Regions from separate parts of the Robertmurraya mesotrionivorans genome, predicted to be linked through region 1. Evidence: riboswitches for the same ligand, from Rfam matches in the RefSeq annotation. Region 1 holds a riboswitch; each other region holds the start of a gene.
The links. Region 1 has a riboswitch for S-adenosylmethionine ahead of ACRX5O_RS10890 (methionine biosynthesis PLP-dependent protein). Riboswitches for the same ligand answer to the same signal wherever they lie in the genome.

Region 1 (5,969 bases):
GCTAGCTTGGCAGCGACCACATTAATTTCATACGCCTTAGAGCCTAAATCGTATTCATCCAATACTAGACTAGTTGCACCGAATGTATTTGTTTCTATAATATCGGCTCCAGCACGTAAGTACTCCAGGTGAATTTTTTCAATCACATCAGGGGCAGTGAGGTTTAAGATTTCATTACAACCCTCATACTCCTCTCCACCAAAATCTTTAGCTGTTAATGCTTCTTGTTGGAGCATCGTACCCATCGCACCATCCATGATGAGAATTCGTTTATTTAGTTGTTCATTTAACGATGCTGTTTGCATTCAGCTTCCTCCTTAACACTTGGCTGTTTATTGTATTTGTATAGGTAGCGAGCTGTGCGGTCATTTCATAGCGCATAAAAGGAGTAATTAAATAAATTCCATTAAACAATTCAGAAGCTGCGTCAATCAATGACTTTGTAATAGCGATTCCTTCTTTAGCTGACTGAACAGGATCATCTTTTAAAGAAGCCATTAGCTCTCTAATAGAATCAGAAATTTTTATTCCAGGTACCTCGTTATGAAGAAACTCCGCATTTTTACTCGATGTTAGTGGCATTAACCCAATGTAAATAGGTTGGGTGATATGCCTAGTTGCATGGTAGATCTCTAGCAGTTTTTCCTCTGAATACACAGGTTGGGTAATAAAGTAATCTGCTCCATACTTTGCTTTCTTTTCCATCCGTAAAACAGCTTTATCTATATATTTTACATTTGGATTAAATGCGGCAGCAACCGAAAATACGCCTTTTTCCCCTAAGTCCTTGCCAGTAGGGGACAGACCTTCATTAAACTGCTTAATCATGCTAATGAGTTCGAATGAAGAAACATCATATACCGATGACGCGCCAGGGAAATCACCGACACGGGCAGGATCGCCTGTAATAGCTAAAATATCATGTAATCCCAGGGTATGAAGTCCCATTAGATGAGATTGAAGACCAATAATATTTCGATCACGACAAGTAATGTGAACAAGTGGTCGTAAGCCGATATTTGTTTTTGTCAATTGAGCCAAGCTAGTATTACAAATTCTTGGAGACGCTAGTGAATTATCAGCTAATGTAATTGCATCAACACCGGCTTCCTTAAGCGCTTGTGCTCCTTCAAAAAATTTCTTTGTGTTCAGCTTTCGAGGCGGGTCCAATTCAACAATGACTGATGATCTCTCTTTAACAATTTCCTGTAGAGGACGTTCCGTACGTTTTGGTTGTACAGTTTTCACTTGAACTACTTCTTTTTTTACTTCAACTTGCTTTTCCGTCACTGGCGAAGTTCCTTTTAGCTCTGAAGCAAACGCCTCAATATGGGCTGGAGTCGTGCCACAGCATCCTCCTAAAAGACGAACACCTTGAGCTCTGAATTCCTGTGCACTTTTTCGGAAATAATCCGCATCTCCTTCATAATGGAATTTTCCATCAGTGTACGTAGGAAGACTAGCATTTGGGTACGCGGATAAAAGCGCCGTTTTAGGTAATTCAACTTGTTCCAAGCTTTCAAGCATATGATGGGGACCAAGTCGACAGTTCACACCCACCACATCAGCACCAAGACTCTCTAAACGTAAGAGAGCTTCATTAATCGGCGTTCGGTTTTGCATAATGCCAGGGACCTGCATGGAAACTTGAGCAATAATCGGTAAATTGGTTTCCTTTCTCGCGATGGAAAGGACTGATTCGATTTCATCTAAATCGTAGTAAGTTTCAAGTAACAGGCCATCAATATCTTCAAGCAATAAGTAATGTAGTTGCTGTGAAAAGCTTTGGACAATTTCCTCTAAAGAAAACGAGTTGGGGCGGATGCCACGGTTACCACCAATGGTTCCTACAACAAAGCTTTTATTTGTAATAGCTTGTTTCGCAATTTTTACGGCAGCACGATTAATTTTTTCTACAGAATCTTCAAGACCGTATCTTTGTAGCTTTAAGGAGTTGGCAGCATACGTGTTCGTTTGAATAACATCCGCTCCAGCTCGTAGATAGGTCTTATGGATGTTTAAAATATCATCCGGATGCGACAAGTTTAACTCTTCAAAACAACTATCCGTTCCATAAGAGTAGAGAAGGGTACCCATTGCACCATCACCAATGACAATGTCTTTTTTCAGTTTATCTAAAAGGCTCATCTGACTTTCTCTCCTTGGCTCTTCGCGGCTATCGTTTCAAGGGCAGCCGTGAAGTCTTTAATGATATCATCTGGATGTTCTAGGCCAACAGAAAGGCGAAGGAGACTTTGGCTGATTCCTCTTTTTAAACGTTGTTCAATCGGCATTGCCGCATGTGACATTTTCGCTGGGTAAGAGAGGATCGATTCAACAGCTCCTAAACTAACAGCAAATACAGGGATCTCTGTTAATTCAACAAATTGTTTTACCGCTTCTTCACTTTCAAGCTCGAACGAAAGAACGGCACCGGCACCTTCTGATTGTTCTTTTTGTATTTCGTACTGTGGATGATCAGTAAGTCCAGGGTAGTACACTTTTTTCACAGATGGATGGTTCTGTAGAAAGTGTGCTATTTTTAGGGCAGAATTCATTGAGAAGTCCATCCGAACCGATAAGGTCTTCATTCCTCGTAACACTAACCAAGCATCTTGAACGCCTAACACAGCGCCAAAAGAGTTTTGTAAAAATCCAATCTGTTTAGCAAGGTCAGGATCGTTTACAACTATCGCACCAGCAACTACATCACTATGACCAGAAAGAAACTTCGTGGCACTATGAAGCACTACATCCGCACCAAGAAGTAATGGCTTTTGTAGAGCAGGTGTTAAAAATGTATTGTCAACAAAAGTTAAAGCTCCAACACTTTTTGCAATGTCACTGATGGCTCGAATATCCGTCACCTTTAAAAGCGGATTGGAAGGAGTTTCTACATAGAAAACCTTCGTATTCGGACGAATAGCTTGTTTTACAGCTGTAAGGTCCGTCATATCAACAAATGTGTGTTCGATTCCAAAACGCGAAAGGACTTCCGTCACCATTCTGTAGGTCCCACCATACACGTCTTCCGTAATCACTACATGGTCTCCTTGAGAGAGAAGGAGAAACGCAGTCGAAATGGCTGCCATACCTGATGAAAAGGCATATCCGTTTGTGCCTTCCTCAAGATTTGCAATGACTGTTTCAAAAGCTTCACGAGTTGGATTCGCGCTTCGTCCATAGTCGTATTTTCCAAACTCATCCACGCTGTGTTGATGAAAGGTGGATGCATGTTGAATAGGAACGGAAACAGCACCGTTAGTAGGATCAAATTTATGTTCATTATGAAGTAGTTTTGTTTCAAATGAGAAATTGTGTTCTTTTGTCATTTTTATGCCTCCGAACTTAAACGAGTAAGAGCTTGGTCAATATCTTTAATTAAATCCTCCACGTCTTCAATACCAACAGAGAAACGAAGCAGGCGATTACAAACGCCAATTGAAAAACGAATTTCTTCCGGAATATCCGCATGTGTCTGTGTAGCTGGGTATGTAATGAAGCTTTCTACACCCCCAAGACTTTCTGCAAACGTAATAAGGTTAAGATTTTGTAAGAATGAATTAACCCACTCTTCTTTTTTAATTCGGAAGGAAAGCATGCCGCCACGGCCTGGGTAAAGAACATCTACTACATTTTCATGATTCTTTAAGAAGCTTGCAAGCTCTCTTGCATTTTTTTCATGCTGTTTCATTCTAAGTGCTAAAGTCTTCATCCCGCGAATAAGAAGCCAAGAGTCAAACGGACTTAAAACAGCTCCAATAGAGTTGTGGTGGAATCCAAGCTGTTCACAAACCTCTTTTCCTTTCCCGACGATCAAGCCAGCTAGCACATCATTATGTCCACCTAAGTATTTGGTAGCACTATGAATGACAATATCAGCTCCAAGCTCAATCGGTCTTTGAAGTAATGGAGTGTAAAACGTATTGTCGACAATTAATAAAATATTATATTTTTTCGCTAGTTCAGCAACCGCTTGAATATCCGTTTCTTCCATTAGAGGATTGGTTGGTGTTTCAATGAAAATGGCTTTCGTTTTTTCAGTAATGGCCTGTTCGATAATGCTCACATCATGAGTTTGTACATACGTACTCGAAAGTCCCCATTTTTTAAATCCTTGCTCTAGAATTCGATAGGTTCCACCGTATAAATCTCTTGAAACGATCCATTCATCGCCAGATTCAAAGAGTGCAAGAATGGTAGTGATTGCAGCCATTCCAGAACTACAGGCAAATCCTTGATCACCGCCTTCTAAATCAGCAATTGCCGCCTCTACAAGCTTTCTTGTTGGATTACCTGTGCGAATATAATCAAAGCCAGTTGATTGGCCAATTCCTTCGTGTCGATAAGCTGTCGAAAAGTAAACAGGTGGGTTTACTGTCCCAGTTTGAGTTTCACTTCTGTTCCCGATCTGCGCTACCTTTGTTTCGTTTTTGTACATTTTAGTCTCTCCCAACATCCAAATAATAAAAAAAAGTCTTCTCTCTAAGAAGAAGACTTTGTTATCAACATGAGCCATTCTTCTTATCTTCCAAGTAAAATACTTGCTGGAATTAGCACCTTTTCAAAAAATTGATGGTTGCTGAGGCTTCATAGGGCCAGACCCTCGACCTCTCTTGATAAGAAATCAAAACATTTAATTTTTTCTAACTTTACTACAGTAAATCGCTAAGTGTCAATCTTTTTTACAAATTAACGACAATTTTGTTCACAATTTCCTAAAAATTACTATATGAATATTCAGAACATTTAATATATAATGAGTTTGAGAACAAAAAGTGGAGGGAAATTCATGCAAACGAAAAGCAGATGTCATCATCGGTATATGTTGAGTGAAGACGCCTTTTTTGTTACCGAAGATGGAATTGAATTGTTTATTTCAGGTGAGAGTGTTCAAGGTTATCCTGTAGGTGGTCACGTGGATTTTCCTCTTGAAATGAGAGAAATGAATGAATTAGCTCAAAAGGAGAAACGACTCTCCAGTCACCCCCCGCAACAACTTTACTTAAATATGATCGATCAGTTATAGACGGGGAAACCCGTCTTGTTTATTTTCGTACGATATATAAAACCACCGGCACATGGGAACCGGTGGTTGTGTCCTACGATTTAATTGTCGGTTTCAAATTTCTTTTTTCAATTTCCTTCTTCAAAAACTTCGCCCATTCTTTATCCTCACCTGACTTCAATGCATTCCGATACGAGACAACTAACATTTCATTACTCATAATCTTCATTTGCAAGCCTCCTTAAAATGGACTGAATTTTCTAGCTTTTTATCATTGTATCGGGTTTTAATCCATTTGAAAACCCAAAACTCCATATTTATTGCCATAAAATTATTAATATTCTGTTACAGGATTTTCACGTAATGATTTTTTTCATGATAAAATATGGTAAATAGTTTGTATGATGGGGGAGAAGGATGGATACGATTACACTTTTTGTTTATGGTACATTACGACGACATGAAACGAATCACGGATTAATCAGAGAAGCTACTTGCATAGCTGAACAGGCATGGGTAAACGGTGAGCTTTTTGATACAGGTAACGGTTATCCTACCCTCGAACTTAATGAATCTGGTAAGGTGCATGGAGAGTTATATGAAGTTAGTAAAAACCTTTTACCTCAGCTCGACGCATTGGAGGATTATGAAGAGGGTAAAGAGTCTAACTTGTATGACAGAACAAATGTTACCGTTCATACTGATAAAGGCACTACAGTAGCGCTCGTGTATGTGAATGTGGACGAATCAAGCAAGTTCGAAAAAATCACCCACGGAGATTGGAAGTTACATAGGTTCATAAAAAATCGTCCTGAACAAGTATACTACTTTGCGTATGGTTCATGTATGGATGATGAACGATTCCGAAAAGCGGGGGTGGATTACTGTTTTAAAAACCTCGTCGGTGCTGCCGTACTAAAGGGTTACTCCATGAAATACCTTTTCAGAGTAAGTGATGGCG
Region 2 (5,969 bases), on a different contig from region 1:
CATTGGCTGTTTTTAAACTTGTTGGAATTTTAGAAGCAACATCAAAAACTGCTTTATCTAAAAATGGAACACGAAGCTCTAACGAATGAGCCATGGTCATTTTGTCAGCCTTTAATAAAATATCTCCACGCATCCATGTATGAATATCAATATACTGCATACGGTCAACTGGATCGTAGCCTTCACTTTCTTTATATAGAGGCTTTGTGATATTCGTGAAATCTAAACCTTTGTTATACGTATTTAGAAGATCACTCTTTTCAAGCTCACTAAACATTTTTGCGTTTCCGATATAGCGTTCTTCTAAAGGAGTCAAACCACGTTCAATAAAGCTCTTCCCACGCATACCTTCTGGCATCATTTTCGCTAGTAAACGTAAAAATGCTTTTCCAACCTGTGGAATTTTATTAAACACCTCTAAACTCTGAGGCTCTCTATAAATATTGTAGCCACCAAATAGCTCATCTGCACCTTCTCCAGATAGAACCACCGTAACGTGCTTACGTGCCTCACGTGCCACAAAATATAAAGGTACACATGCAGGGTCTGCAAGCGGATCGTCCATATGCCACATAATCTTTGGCACTTCATTCATATACTCTTCTGGAGTAATGATATAGCTAATATTTTCTACTCCAAGCTTATCAGCCGTTTCCTTAGCGACATCAATCTCACTAAACCCATTATGATCAAAACCTACAGAAAATGTCTTAATTGCTGGATGAAATTCTTTTGCAATGGAAGCAATGATCGAAGAGTCAATTCCACCAGAAAGGAACGAACCAACAGGTACATCACTTCTCATATGAATTTTGACAGAATCAAAAAGAACATCTCTAATTTCCTTTACAAAATCACTCTCTGATTTTCTTACTGGGTGGAAATGCGCCTTCCAATAACGCTTAATTTCCATTTCAGATCCGATTTTCTTTGTAAAGTAGTGTCCTGGTTCTAATTTTGAAATTCCTTCTGACATCGTATAAGGCTCAGGAACAAACTGATATGTTAAGTAATACTGTAAAGAATCATAGTTTAATACATCATTTTGCAGTGCAAGTAAAATACTCTTTTTCTCAGATGCAAAGAATGTCTTTTCCCCGTCATCAAAATAGAAGAAAGGCTTGATGCCGAATGGATCACGTGCACCATAAAGCGTCTTCTCAACCTTATCCCAAATAACAAAGGCAAACATTCCACGAAGCTTCTCCACAGCTTTTTCCTTCAGATGGCTATACAGGGCAATAATTACTTCTGTATCGGAACTTGTTGCAAAGGTTATCCCTTCTGCCATTAGTTCTTCTCTTAGCTCAACATAGTTATAAATTTCCCCGTTAAAGATAATCCAGTATCTTTCGTTTTCAAAATGAAGAGGTTGATGCCCACTTTCTATATCAATGATACTTAACCGACGAAACCCAAATTGAACATGAGAATCATAGAAATATCCATCATCATCAGGTCCTCGATGCGTAATCACATTATTCATATTTTCAAATTGTTGTTTTTGTCCATCACTAAACACTTGCGATTTGTCATGAACACATCCAATAAAACCACACATGTATGTAACTCACCTACTCCGTTCTTACGAGTTTAATCTTCCATTCAGAAAGAATACCTATTAATACTACCACTAAAATTATCGAATCGCACTGTCTAATTGAGCATTTCCTAAAAATTCAAGCTTACTACCCATTGTTTACATCCCTTTTTGCTTCTAAACCACCATACCCTTATAGACGTAAAGAAAAACCGGGAGTTACAAATTTTCTGTAACTCCCGGCTGATTACTTACTATTATAATTATCTTTCAAGAGCTTCCTTACGAAGCGTGTCAGCTTTATCTGTACGCTCCCATGGAAGATCTACATCTGTACGGCCAAAGTGACCATAAGCAGCAGTTTGCTTATAGATAGGACGTCTTAAATCAAGCATTTTAATGATTCCAGCTGGACGAAGATCGAAGTTATTACGTACAACTTCAATAAGAACATCTTCACTTACTTCGCTAGTTCCAAAAGTATCAATAGAAATAGAAACTGGATGTGCAACACCGATTGCGTATGCAAGTTGTACTTCTACTTTATCTGCTAGACCTGCAGCAACAAGATTCTTTGCTACATAACGAGCAGCGTAGGCAGCTGAACGGTCAACCTTTGTAGGATCCTTACCAGAGAATGCACCGCCACCGTGACGAGCATAACCACCGTACGTATCTACAATAATCTTACGTCCTGTTAATCCAGCGTCACCTTGTGGTCCACCGATAACGAAACGACCAGTTGGGTTAATGAAATACTTTGTATCTTCATCAATTAACTCTTCTGGTACAACAGGGTTAATAACATACTCTTTAAGATTACGTTGAATTTGCTCCAAAGTTACTTCAGGATGGTGCTGTGTTGAAATAACAATTGTATCAATACGAACTGGCTTATTATTTTCATCGTATTCAACTGTAACCTGAGTTTTACCATCAGGACGAAGATAAGGAAGAATATCATCCTTACGAACTTCAGTTAGTCTGCGAGCTAGTTTATGCGCTAAAGAAATCGGAAGAGGCATAAGCTCCTTTGTCTCGTTACATGCAAAACCAAACATTAACCCTTGGTCACCTGCTCCAATTGCATCGATTTCTTCATCAGACATAGACCCTTCACGTGCTTCTAGTGCTTGGTCAACTCCCATTGCAATATCAGCTGATTGCTCATCAATTGAAGTTAAAACCGCACATGTTTCAGAATCGAAACCATATTTTGCACGAGTGTACCCAATTTCCTTAATTGTTTCACGAACAATCTTTGGAATATCTACGTATGTAGAGGTTGTAATTTCCCCAGCAACTAATACTAAACCTGTTGTTACTGACGTTTCTGCAGCAACACGAGCATTTGCGTCTTTTGCTAAGATAGCATCTAAAATTGAGTCTGAAATTTGGTCACTGATTTTATCTGGATGACCTTCAGTAACTGACTCGGATGTAAATAAACGACGTTTTTTTGACATCTCCTGACCTCCTATTTATTTATACTTGAGAAAAAGGTATGCTTATTATATAAACAAAACCTTCCATTTGATACGGAACTCATTCCCTAAGTAGTATGAAATAAACATGCCATTTTTATTATGGAGGTTTGAAAAATTACCCACCCAAATAAAAACTTTATGCAAAATAAAAAACCTTCCCTGCTTGAGGAAAGGGTGATAGCAAAGTAATTTGCGCCTTTCGCTCTTATCGTTCAAGGACTAAAATCCTTGCCTCAGGTTAGCACCTTCTCTTTTATATTAATTACAGTTATTGTAATTAATTATTAAAGCAGGTTGCTGGGTTTCATAGGGCCTGTCCCTCCACCAGCTCGGGATAAGAGAGTATCCGTTCAATGTAGAATAATACCGTATCACGTCAAATACTGTCAACATCTTTATGAAAAATAGTTAATTCATTCTTCAAATAATGAGCAACTGTTATCTGCGCATTTCCTTTTATTGAGTTTGTATCGATTTTTTGCTATTAGTCGGTAAACCCGGATTCCAATTAAATGTACGAAGGGGAGGTGAAGCACTAACCCGAACAAACATGTAATAGGAGAAAGAAGCAATAGCCTTCTTACAGCCCAATATCCCACAAGTACCTTACCATCTGGATTAATAATATGAATTTCCCTTCTAAGATCCACTGCCTTGAACTGAGGGCTAAAACCTTTTCTCTCATATTCCTGAAGAGACATCCACGTCACCTTTTTTCTAATATCAAGCTTTTGAAAGAGCCTTTTGGTGTTTTGACATAATGAACACTGAGCATCATATAATGCGATCATTTCCAATTAAATTCGTCCCTTCTTTTAATAGTATAGACTATTAACTCGGATTCTTGTTTTTATGAAATGAAAAGCTTAAAAAATAGGTCGAATAAGATGTTTTTTCTTGCACCCTCTAATATTTTTATAAATAGTATAGACTAATTAAGTTAATGTGTTATACTAATTAAAAAATAACAAATAAAGGTAGGTAGTCATCAGATGAACTCTGTCCGTATTTCTAATCAATTAAGTGAATTGGTAGCCTCTGGTCATGTGCATGTGCAACTATCTGTACCACAATTAGTCGAAAAGGTTCTTACTAGAAACGAAGGAGTCTTGACTTCGACAGGAGCTGTTCGAGCAACAACAGGAAAATATACTGGTCGGTCTCCAAAAGACAAATACATTGTTGAAGAAGTTTCTACAAAGGACAAGATTGACTGGGGAGCTGTTAACCAACCAATCTCTCCAGAAGTGTTCGATCGTTTATATAATAAAGTACTAAGTTACTTGAAAGATAGAGATGAGTTGTTTGTTTTCAAAGGGTTCGCTGGCGCAGATAAGAAGCATCGCCTGCCCATTCAAGTGATAAATGAGTTTGCTTGGCATAATTTATTTGCCCACCAGTTATTCATAAGACCAACAGCAGAAGAGCTTTTGACTCATGAGGAACAATTCACAGTCATATCGGCTCCAAACTTTAAAGCAGACCCTATTATTGATGGTACTAAATCTGAGACTTTTATCATTGTCTCCTTTGAAAGAAAGACCGTATTAATCGGTGGTACAGAATATGCAGGAGAGATGAAGAAGTCCATTTTCTCGATCATGAATTACTTACTGCCTGAAAATAATATTCTCTCTATGCACTGCTCAGCAAATGTCGGCGTTGAAGGTGATGTAGCTTTATTCTTCGGCTTATCAGGAACAGGTAAAACGACTTTATCTGCTGATGCGAATCGACGCTTAATCGGAGATGATGAACACGGCTGGTCAGCTAACGGTGTTTTTAATATTGAAGGAGGCTGCTATGCTAAGTGCATTAACCTTTCAAGAGAAAAGGAGCCTCAAATCTTCGACGCGATTCATTTTGGATCTGTGTTAGAGAATGTCGTGCTGAATAAGGAATCACGAGTCGCTGACTATGATGATGGAACATTAACTGAGAATACGCGTGCTGCTTATCCTATCCAATCTATTAGTAATATCGTGGATCCAAGTGTCGCTGGTCACCCTAATACAATAATATTCCTAACAGCAGATGCTTTTGGGGTACTACCTCCAATTGCAAAGCTATCTAAGGAACAAGCGATGTACCATTTCTTAAGCGGATACACTTCAAAACTTGCTGGTACGGAACAAGGAATCACTTCACCACAAGCAACATTTTCAACTTGCTTCGGCTCTCCTTTCCTACCATTAGAAGCAACTCGCTATGCTGAAATGCTAGGATCCAAGATTGACGAGCATAATGCGAAGGTTTATCTAGTGAATACAGGCTGGACTGGTGGCGAGTATGGAGTCGGAAGTAGAATGAAGCTATCATACACCCGCTCCATGGTACAGGCAGCTCTCGAAGGGGAACTAAACCATGTAGAAACATGTAAAGACCCTATTTTCGGATTGGAGATCCCCCTTCATGTTCCAGGTGTTCCGGATGATGTTCTTCAGCCAAACCGAACATGGGCTGACCAAGAGGCGTACCAGATTAAAGCGAACGAATTAGCCACTAAATTCAAAGATAACTTCAATAAATTTGCAAATGTTTCAACACAGATTATCGAAAAAGGCGGTCCTTTAGTTTAATTTTTAAAAAAGAGCGTAATCAGTCGATTACGCTCTTTTAATTGGATGAATGTAAGGAGATCAATTGATACTCAATCGTCGTTTTTTCACCTTCTAAAATTACTTTTTTAATTTTTGCTATGCCACTAACTTCCCCATCAATCGTTCTTCTTACCTCAAGAGGAATGTCTATTGGATATAAGCGATATCCTTCTTTGGTTAGTGTAAATAGGTTTTCCTCTAGTCGCTTTTCTCTACCCTTAGTAACAATCATTGTATTAAGCTCTAATGGCATACCCATAATTCTCCACTCCTTTTCTTATATTTTATCATTATTATGACTGTTTTTTCATCCATTGTGTTAATTCTGTAACGACTTTTCGG
Region 3 (5,969 bases), on a different contig from region 1:
TCACACCAGGTATGTTAATGGCATCACTTCGTTTAAATATCCCTACTGTTTTCGTAAGTGGTGGACCGATGAAGGCTGGAGTAACTAGCGATGGCAAAAAGATCTCACTTTCTTCTGTATTTGAAGGTGTAGGTGCATATCAAGCTGGAAAAATTGATGACAAGGGACTTTTAGAATTAGAACAGTTTGGCTGTCCAACATGTGGATCTTGTTCTGGTATGTTTACAGCAAACTCGATGAACTGTTTAGCAGAAGCCCTTGGATTGGCTCTTCCTGGTAATGGAACGATTTTAGCTGTAGCGCCTGAGCGTAGAGAATTCGTTAGGAAATCAGCAACTCAGTTAATGGAACTAATTGAAAAGGATATTAAGCCTCGTGATATCGTAACAGAAAAAGCAATTGACAATGCGTTTGCCCTTGATATGGCATTAGGTGGATCATCTAATACTGTACTTCACACATTAGCATTAGCTCATGAAGCAGAAATCGATTATCCAATCGGAAGAATCAATGAAGTAGCGGCTCGTGTTCCTCACTTGTCTAAGCTTGCTCCTGCTTCTGATGTGTTCATTGAAGATTTGCATGAAGCAGGTGGAGTTTCTGCGGTTCTAAATGAATTATCCAAGAAAGAAGGCGCCCTTCACTTGGATACATTAACAGTTACAGGAAAAACACTTGGTGAAAATATTGCTGGCTGTGATGTAAAGAACTATGATGTAATTCATTCCATTGATAATCCATTTAGTGAAAAGGGTGGACTTGCTGTATTATTTGGAAACCTCGCTCCAGATGGTGCCATCATTAAAACAGGTGGAATCACTGGTGGAAATCGTCATGAAGGACCTGCTGTTGTGTTTGATTCACAAGACGAAGCTCTTCACGGCATTGCGAACGGAAAAGTTAAAGAAGGCGACGTTGTAGTGATCCGTTACGAAGGACCAAAAGGTGGACCTGGTATGCCTGAAATGCTAGCCCCTACTTCTCAAATCATGGGAATGGGACTTGGCGCGAAGGTTGCTCTTGTAACAGATGGACGCTTCTCTGGTGCTTCACGTGGATTGTCTATCGGCCACGCATCACCGGAAGCTGCAGAAGGTGGACCATTAGCGTTTATCCAAAATGGAGATCAAATTGTAATCGATGTTGACGCTCGTTCCATGGACGTTGTTCTATCTGACGAAGAATGGGCAGAGCGTAAAGCAAACTGGAAAGGCTTTGAACCAAAGGTGAAAAAGGGTTATCTAGCTCGTTATTCGAAGCTTGTAACATCTGCTAGCACCGGTGGAGTTATGAAAATTTAATTTTTTTCACCCATTCACTTTTTGGTGGATGGGTGTTTTTATCTTTTTTTCAAAAAATTTCTCACTTACAGCCCCAGGTGTGTAAGCGTTCCCTCCTCTTCCCTCTATCAAAAACAGCTGTTGACACTTCTCACCTGTTAGATTTATGATTCATGTAACAAATTAATAAGACCTTTTACTTATCAAGAGTGACCGAGGGATTAGGCCCTATGACGTCCGGCAACCTCCATTTCATGGAACGGTGCCACTTCCTACAGAATGATTCCATTCTGAAAGATAAGTCGTATATATATAACGATGCCTCTTTCTGATTGGAAAGAGGCATTTTTGTATTTTCATAGCTTAAGGGGTGACAGAGATGATCGAAGTAAAAGACTTGGTGAAAGTCTATCAAACGAAAAAAGGTGAAGTAACCGGTGTGGACCATGTGTCACTTACCGTGAATAAAGGCGAGATTTTTGGAATTGTTGGCTATAGTGGTGCGGGCAAAAGTTCTTTGTTACGCTGTCTGAATTTATTAGAGGCTCCGACTTCAGGCGAAATTAAGATCGATGGTGTTTCCCTTACTTCTCTTGGGAAAAAGGAGCTTCGGAGCGCTCGTCAAAAAATCGGGATGATCTTCCAACACTTCTATCTCGTAAGCTCAAAGACGGTTTTTGAAAACGTAGCATTTGCTCTAAAAGCGGCTCATAAATCAAAGGCAGAAATTGATGCACGAGTAACAGAGCTACTTGAAATGGTCGGCTTGTCCGATAAACGTGATGTGTATCCGTCACAGCTAAGCGGTGGACAAAAGCAACGTGTAGGGATTGCGAGAGCATTAGCGAATAATCCCTCCGTTCTCCTTTGTGATGAAGCTACCTCTGCCCTAGACCCGAGCACGACCAAATCAATTTTATCTTTGTTAAAAAAGATTAACCAAGAGCTAGGGTTAACGATTGTACTGATCACACATGAGATGGAAGTCGTAAAAGAGATTTGTGACCGCATGGCGGTGATGCAGGATGGTCGAATTGTTGAGGAAGGTCAAGTGTATGATTTGTTCGCAAATCCGACATATGAACTTACGAAGGAATTCATCAGTACAATTCTTCAATTTGATTTACCAAAACACTTGCTAACTTCAAGCAAAGGAAAGATTGTGAAGATCCATTTCCGTGGGGTGATTGCTGAGGAATCAGTGATTTCAGATGCGCTACAGAAGTTCCAAGTGAAGGGCAATATTTTACACGGCAAAATCGAGTACATAAAAGAGACCCCTCTAGGGATTTTCATTATGGAGCTTACTGGAGATCATGCTGAAGTGGAAAAAGCCCTTCAATACATTACATCTCGAACAGAAAGCTTGGAGGTGATCAGAGATGCCGCTTAATAGCTTGATAGAGTTACTACCCGATTTAAACAAAGCCTTTTTTGAAACGATTTATATGGTGGGAATATCGATTGTGGTAGCCATGATTATCGGCTTGCCTGTGGGGGTACTATTATTTGTTACCGACCGTGGATTGTTTTTAGAGAATTCACTATTTAATCAGATTGTTGGATTTTTAGTGAACATGATTCGCTCGGTTCCGTTTATCATCTTGCTCATTGCCCTTTTGCCATTGGCAGACTTGATCGCTGGATCAACAATCGGGCCAACTGCCGCTTCTGTTTCACTCTCAGTAGCTGCGATTCCATTCTTTGCTAGATTGGTAGAACAGTCACTTCGTGAGATCGATAAGGGAGTCATCGAAGCAGCAGTCGCGGTCGGCGCTTCCCCGTGGATGATCATCAAGGAGGTTCTTCTTCCAGAGGCGAAACCAGGGATCATCCAAGGCGTGACCATTACGATTATTAGTTTAGTCGCATACTCTGCGATGGCTGGCATCGTTGGCGGCGGCGGTGTCGGAGATCTTGCTATCCGGTTCGGTTACTACCGATACGACAATACCGTCATGATCACCACCGTTATCATCCTAATCTGCTTAGTCCAGCTCATCCAATTTTTTGGTGACCGACTAGCAAAAGCAGTAAACAAAAGATAAATCACATGTAAGCACTGTCCACTCCAGACGGACAAAAATGCACCAACTGTCCACGAAGGGTGACAGACACCATAAAACTATTGGGGGAATATTTACGATGAGAAAGTTATTTTTGAGTTTTGTAATTTTGATTGCTATTGCGGCTCTTGCAGCTTGCGGTGGAAGTTCTGAGGAAGCTTCTTCTTCTGAGGAAAGTGCGACTACGAAAAAAGAAGTGAAAATTGGAGCAACATCTGGTCCATACAGCGACATGGTATCAAACGCGATTAAGCCGTTATTAGAGGAAAAAGGCTATGAAGTAGAAGTAGTAGAATTCAGTGACTATGTTCAACCAAACCTTGCGTTATCAAAAGGTGACCTTGATGCAAACCTATTCCAGCACAAAATCTACATGGAAAACTTTGCAAAAGAAAATAAGATTGAACTTTCTGATGTGATTTCAGTACCAACCGCACCAATGGGAATCTACTCTAAGACGTTTACTTCTATCGATGAGATCGCTGATGGCGCTGCTATTGCGATTCCTAATGACCCAACAAATGCAGCACGTGCTTTCTTAATTTTAGAAGACCTCGGTTTAATTACATTAAATGCTGATGCTAACCCATTAACCGTTTCTGAAAAAGACGTAGAAAACAACGTAAAAAATCTTGTATTCCAACCAATTGAAGCAGCTCAACTTCCACGTGCAGTTGATAGTGTAGACCTTGCTGCTGTACCAGGAAATTTCGCATTAGCGGCAAAAATGGACTTACTAGACGCATTACAGCTTGAAAACATGCTCGACCAATACCGTAACCGTGTGGTAGTAGATACAAAGAATATTGATAGTCAATTTGCGAAAGATCTGAAAGAAGTCGTAGAATCGGAAGAATTTGAAGCTATTATCGATGAAGATTTCCAAGGCTTCGGAAAACCGGAATGGATGGTAAATCGCTAATTGGAGAACTCAAAAACAACGCCGTTTTTCCGGCGTTGTTTTTAATAGAAAAGATTGAGGACAGTGACAAAATTAGAAGTTCGTGGTGCTCCCTCCTATTATGCATGTTATGAGGGTTCGTTAAACGACCTAGAAAATTTACTTCTCTCCAATTCAATTAATCATTGCTTAGTGATTCATGGAGAAGAATCTTGGAAAGCAGCATCATCCTATATACCAGAAATATCCAATGTAGAGCTTACCTTTGTTCCCTATCATGGTGAGTGCTCATTACATGAAGTACAAAGAATCTCAACGATAGCCAATGGCACAAGTATCGACGCTATTATTGGAATAGGAGGAGGGAAAGTACTAGATCTTACAAAGGCAGTGGCACACGAAACAAACACTGAAGCCATTCTCATCCCGACACTTGCCTCCACCTGCTCTGCTTGGACACCATTGAGTGTGTTTTATACAGACAAAGGTGAATTCACTCATTACACCATTTTTCCGAAAAGCACACTTATTGTTTTAATTGAACCTAGTATCATTCTTCATTCACCGGTTAAGTATGTCCGAGCAGGAATTGCAGACACATTAGCCAAATGGTACGAAGCCGATGTGTTAGTACGTGAATTACAAGATCTACCGCTACCTGTAAAAATTGCCCATCAAAGTGCAAGACTATGTCAGATTGTTTTACTAGAACATAGCCAAGCTGCATTAGAGGCGATGGAAGCAAAAACATCGTCTCCTGCTTTTCTTCAAGTAATTGAAGCAATCATCGCAGCAGGTGGCATGGTCGGTGGCTTCGGAGACCGTTATGGGAGAATCGCTGCTGCCCACTCTGTACATAATGGACTAACGGTTGCACCGGAAACTCATCATCTTCTTCACGGTGAAAAGGTAGCATACGGCATTCTAGTTCAGCTTGTACTCGAGGGAAATTTAGAAGAGGTTGCCTCTCTTCTTTCTTTTTATCAATCCCTAAAGCTTCCTATTTTACTAAGGGATCTTGGATTATTTAACTCTGAAAAACTTACGCCTATCGCCGAGAGAACGGTAGCGTCTGGTGAGTCCATTCATTACTTGGAGAAAAACTATACTTCAGACGATATATTAACCGCTATTCTAACACTTGAATCATTTGTTCATCCCCTTTTCTAACAGGACAACGGGGATTTTTTTCAAGGGAAATGTATCCAAATAGAACTTTTTTATTCAATGTTCACAAAATGTTACCAACTATTATTATCAATTTTTAGTACCTAGTAATATATATCACATCATTTTCCCATACTACATGCTAGAATCTAATGGAGATTAAAAGAAATGGGTGATAATCATGAATTTTCCTCAGTTAAAAATCGGACATATGCTTCCGAAAGCTCCGATTATTCAAGGTGGCATGGGTGTAGGAATTTCCCTTAGCAAGCTTGCATCTGCTGTTGCAAATGCAGGTGGAATTGGCATAATTTCGGGTACAGGGATTTCCGTTGAAGAAATGAGAAACCATATTCGTCAAGCGAAGGCGCTTGTGAAAAAGGATGCAGGATATATTGGTGTAAATGTGTTATTTGCAATGAATGACTTTGCAGAGAAAATGAAGGCGGCACTTGAAGAAAAGGTCGATTTTATTATTTCAGGTGCAGGGATTTCAAGGGATATGTATGCATGGGGCAAGAAAGCAGGTATTCCCGTTCTTTCAATTGTGTCCTC

Region 2: it holds a riboswitch for S-adenosylmethionine, as region 1 does, so the genes downstream of both, metK (methionine adenosyltransferase) here and ACRX5O_RS10890 (methionine biosynthesis PLP-dependent protein) in region 1, are expected to answer to the same signal.
Region 3: it holds a riboswitch for S-adenosylmethionine, as region 1 does, so the genes downstream of both, ACRX5O_RS08530 (methionine ABC transporter ATP-binding protein) here and ACRX5O_RS10890 (methionine biosynthesis PLP-dependent protein) in region 1, are expected to answer to the same signal.

The regions. Positions count from the first base shown of each region.
Region 1 is NZ_JBPCCH010000005.1:108,581-114,549, forward strand. Features, by position in the region: gene metH (methionine synthase) at 1-305, opposite strand, end outside; gene ACRX5O_RS10880 (bifunctional homocysteine S-methyltransferase/methylenetetrahydrofolate reductase) at 283-2,148, opposite strand; gene metC (cystathionine beta-lyase) at 2,145-3,332, opposite strand; gene ACRX5O_RS10890 (methionine biosynthesis PLP-dependent protein) at 3,335-4,441, opposite strand; SAM riboswitch class I at 4,522-4,626, opposite strand; gene ACRX5O_RS10895 (hypothetical protein) at 4,793-5,029, shown strand; gene sda (sporulation histidine kinase inhibitor Sda) at 5,103-5,237, opposite strand; gene ACRX5O_RS10905 (gamma-glutamylcyclotransferase family protein) at 5,426-5,969, shown strand, end outside.
Region 2 is NZ_JBPCCH010000001.1:35,645-41,613, reverse strand. Features, by position in the region: gene asnB (asparagine synthase (glutamine-hydrolyzing)) at 1-1,561, opposite strand, end outside; gene metK (methionine adenosyltransferase) at 1,804-3,006, opposite strand; SAM riboswitch class I at 3,230-3,368, opposite strand; gene ACRX5O_RS00215 (thiol-disulfide oxidoreductase DCC family protein) at 3,441-3,818, opposite strand; gene pckA (phosphoenolpyruvate carboxykinase (ATP)) at 4,020-5,606, shown strand; gene ACRX5O_RS00205 (DUF2584 domain-containing protein) at 5,644-5,886, opposite strand; gene ACRX5O_RS00200 (alpha/beta hydrolase family protein) at 5,921-5,969, opposite strand, start outside.
Region 3 is NZ_JBPCCH010000004.1:14,706-20,674, reverse strand. Features, by position in the region: gene ilvD (dihydroxy-acid dehydratase) at 1-1,301, shown strand, start outside; SAM riboswitch class I at 1,478-1,584, shown strand; gene ACRX5O_RS08530 (methionine ABC transporter ATP-binding protein) at 1,660-2,673, shown strand; gene ACRX5O_RS08525 (methionine ABC transporter permease) at 2,663-3,328, shown strand; gene ACRX5O_RS08520 (MetQ/NlpA family ABC transporter substrate-binding protein) at 3,426-4,268, shown strand; gene ACRX5O_RS08515 (iron-containing alcohol dehydrogenase family protein) at 4,332-5,417, shown strand; gene ACRX5O_RS08510 (NAD(P)H-dependent flavin oxidoreductase) at 5,596-5,969, shown strand, end outside.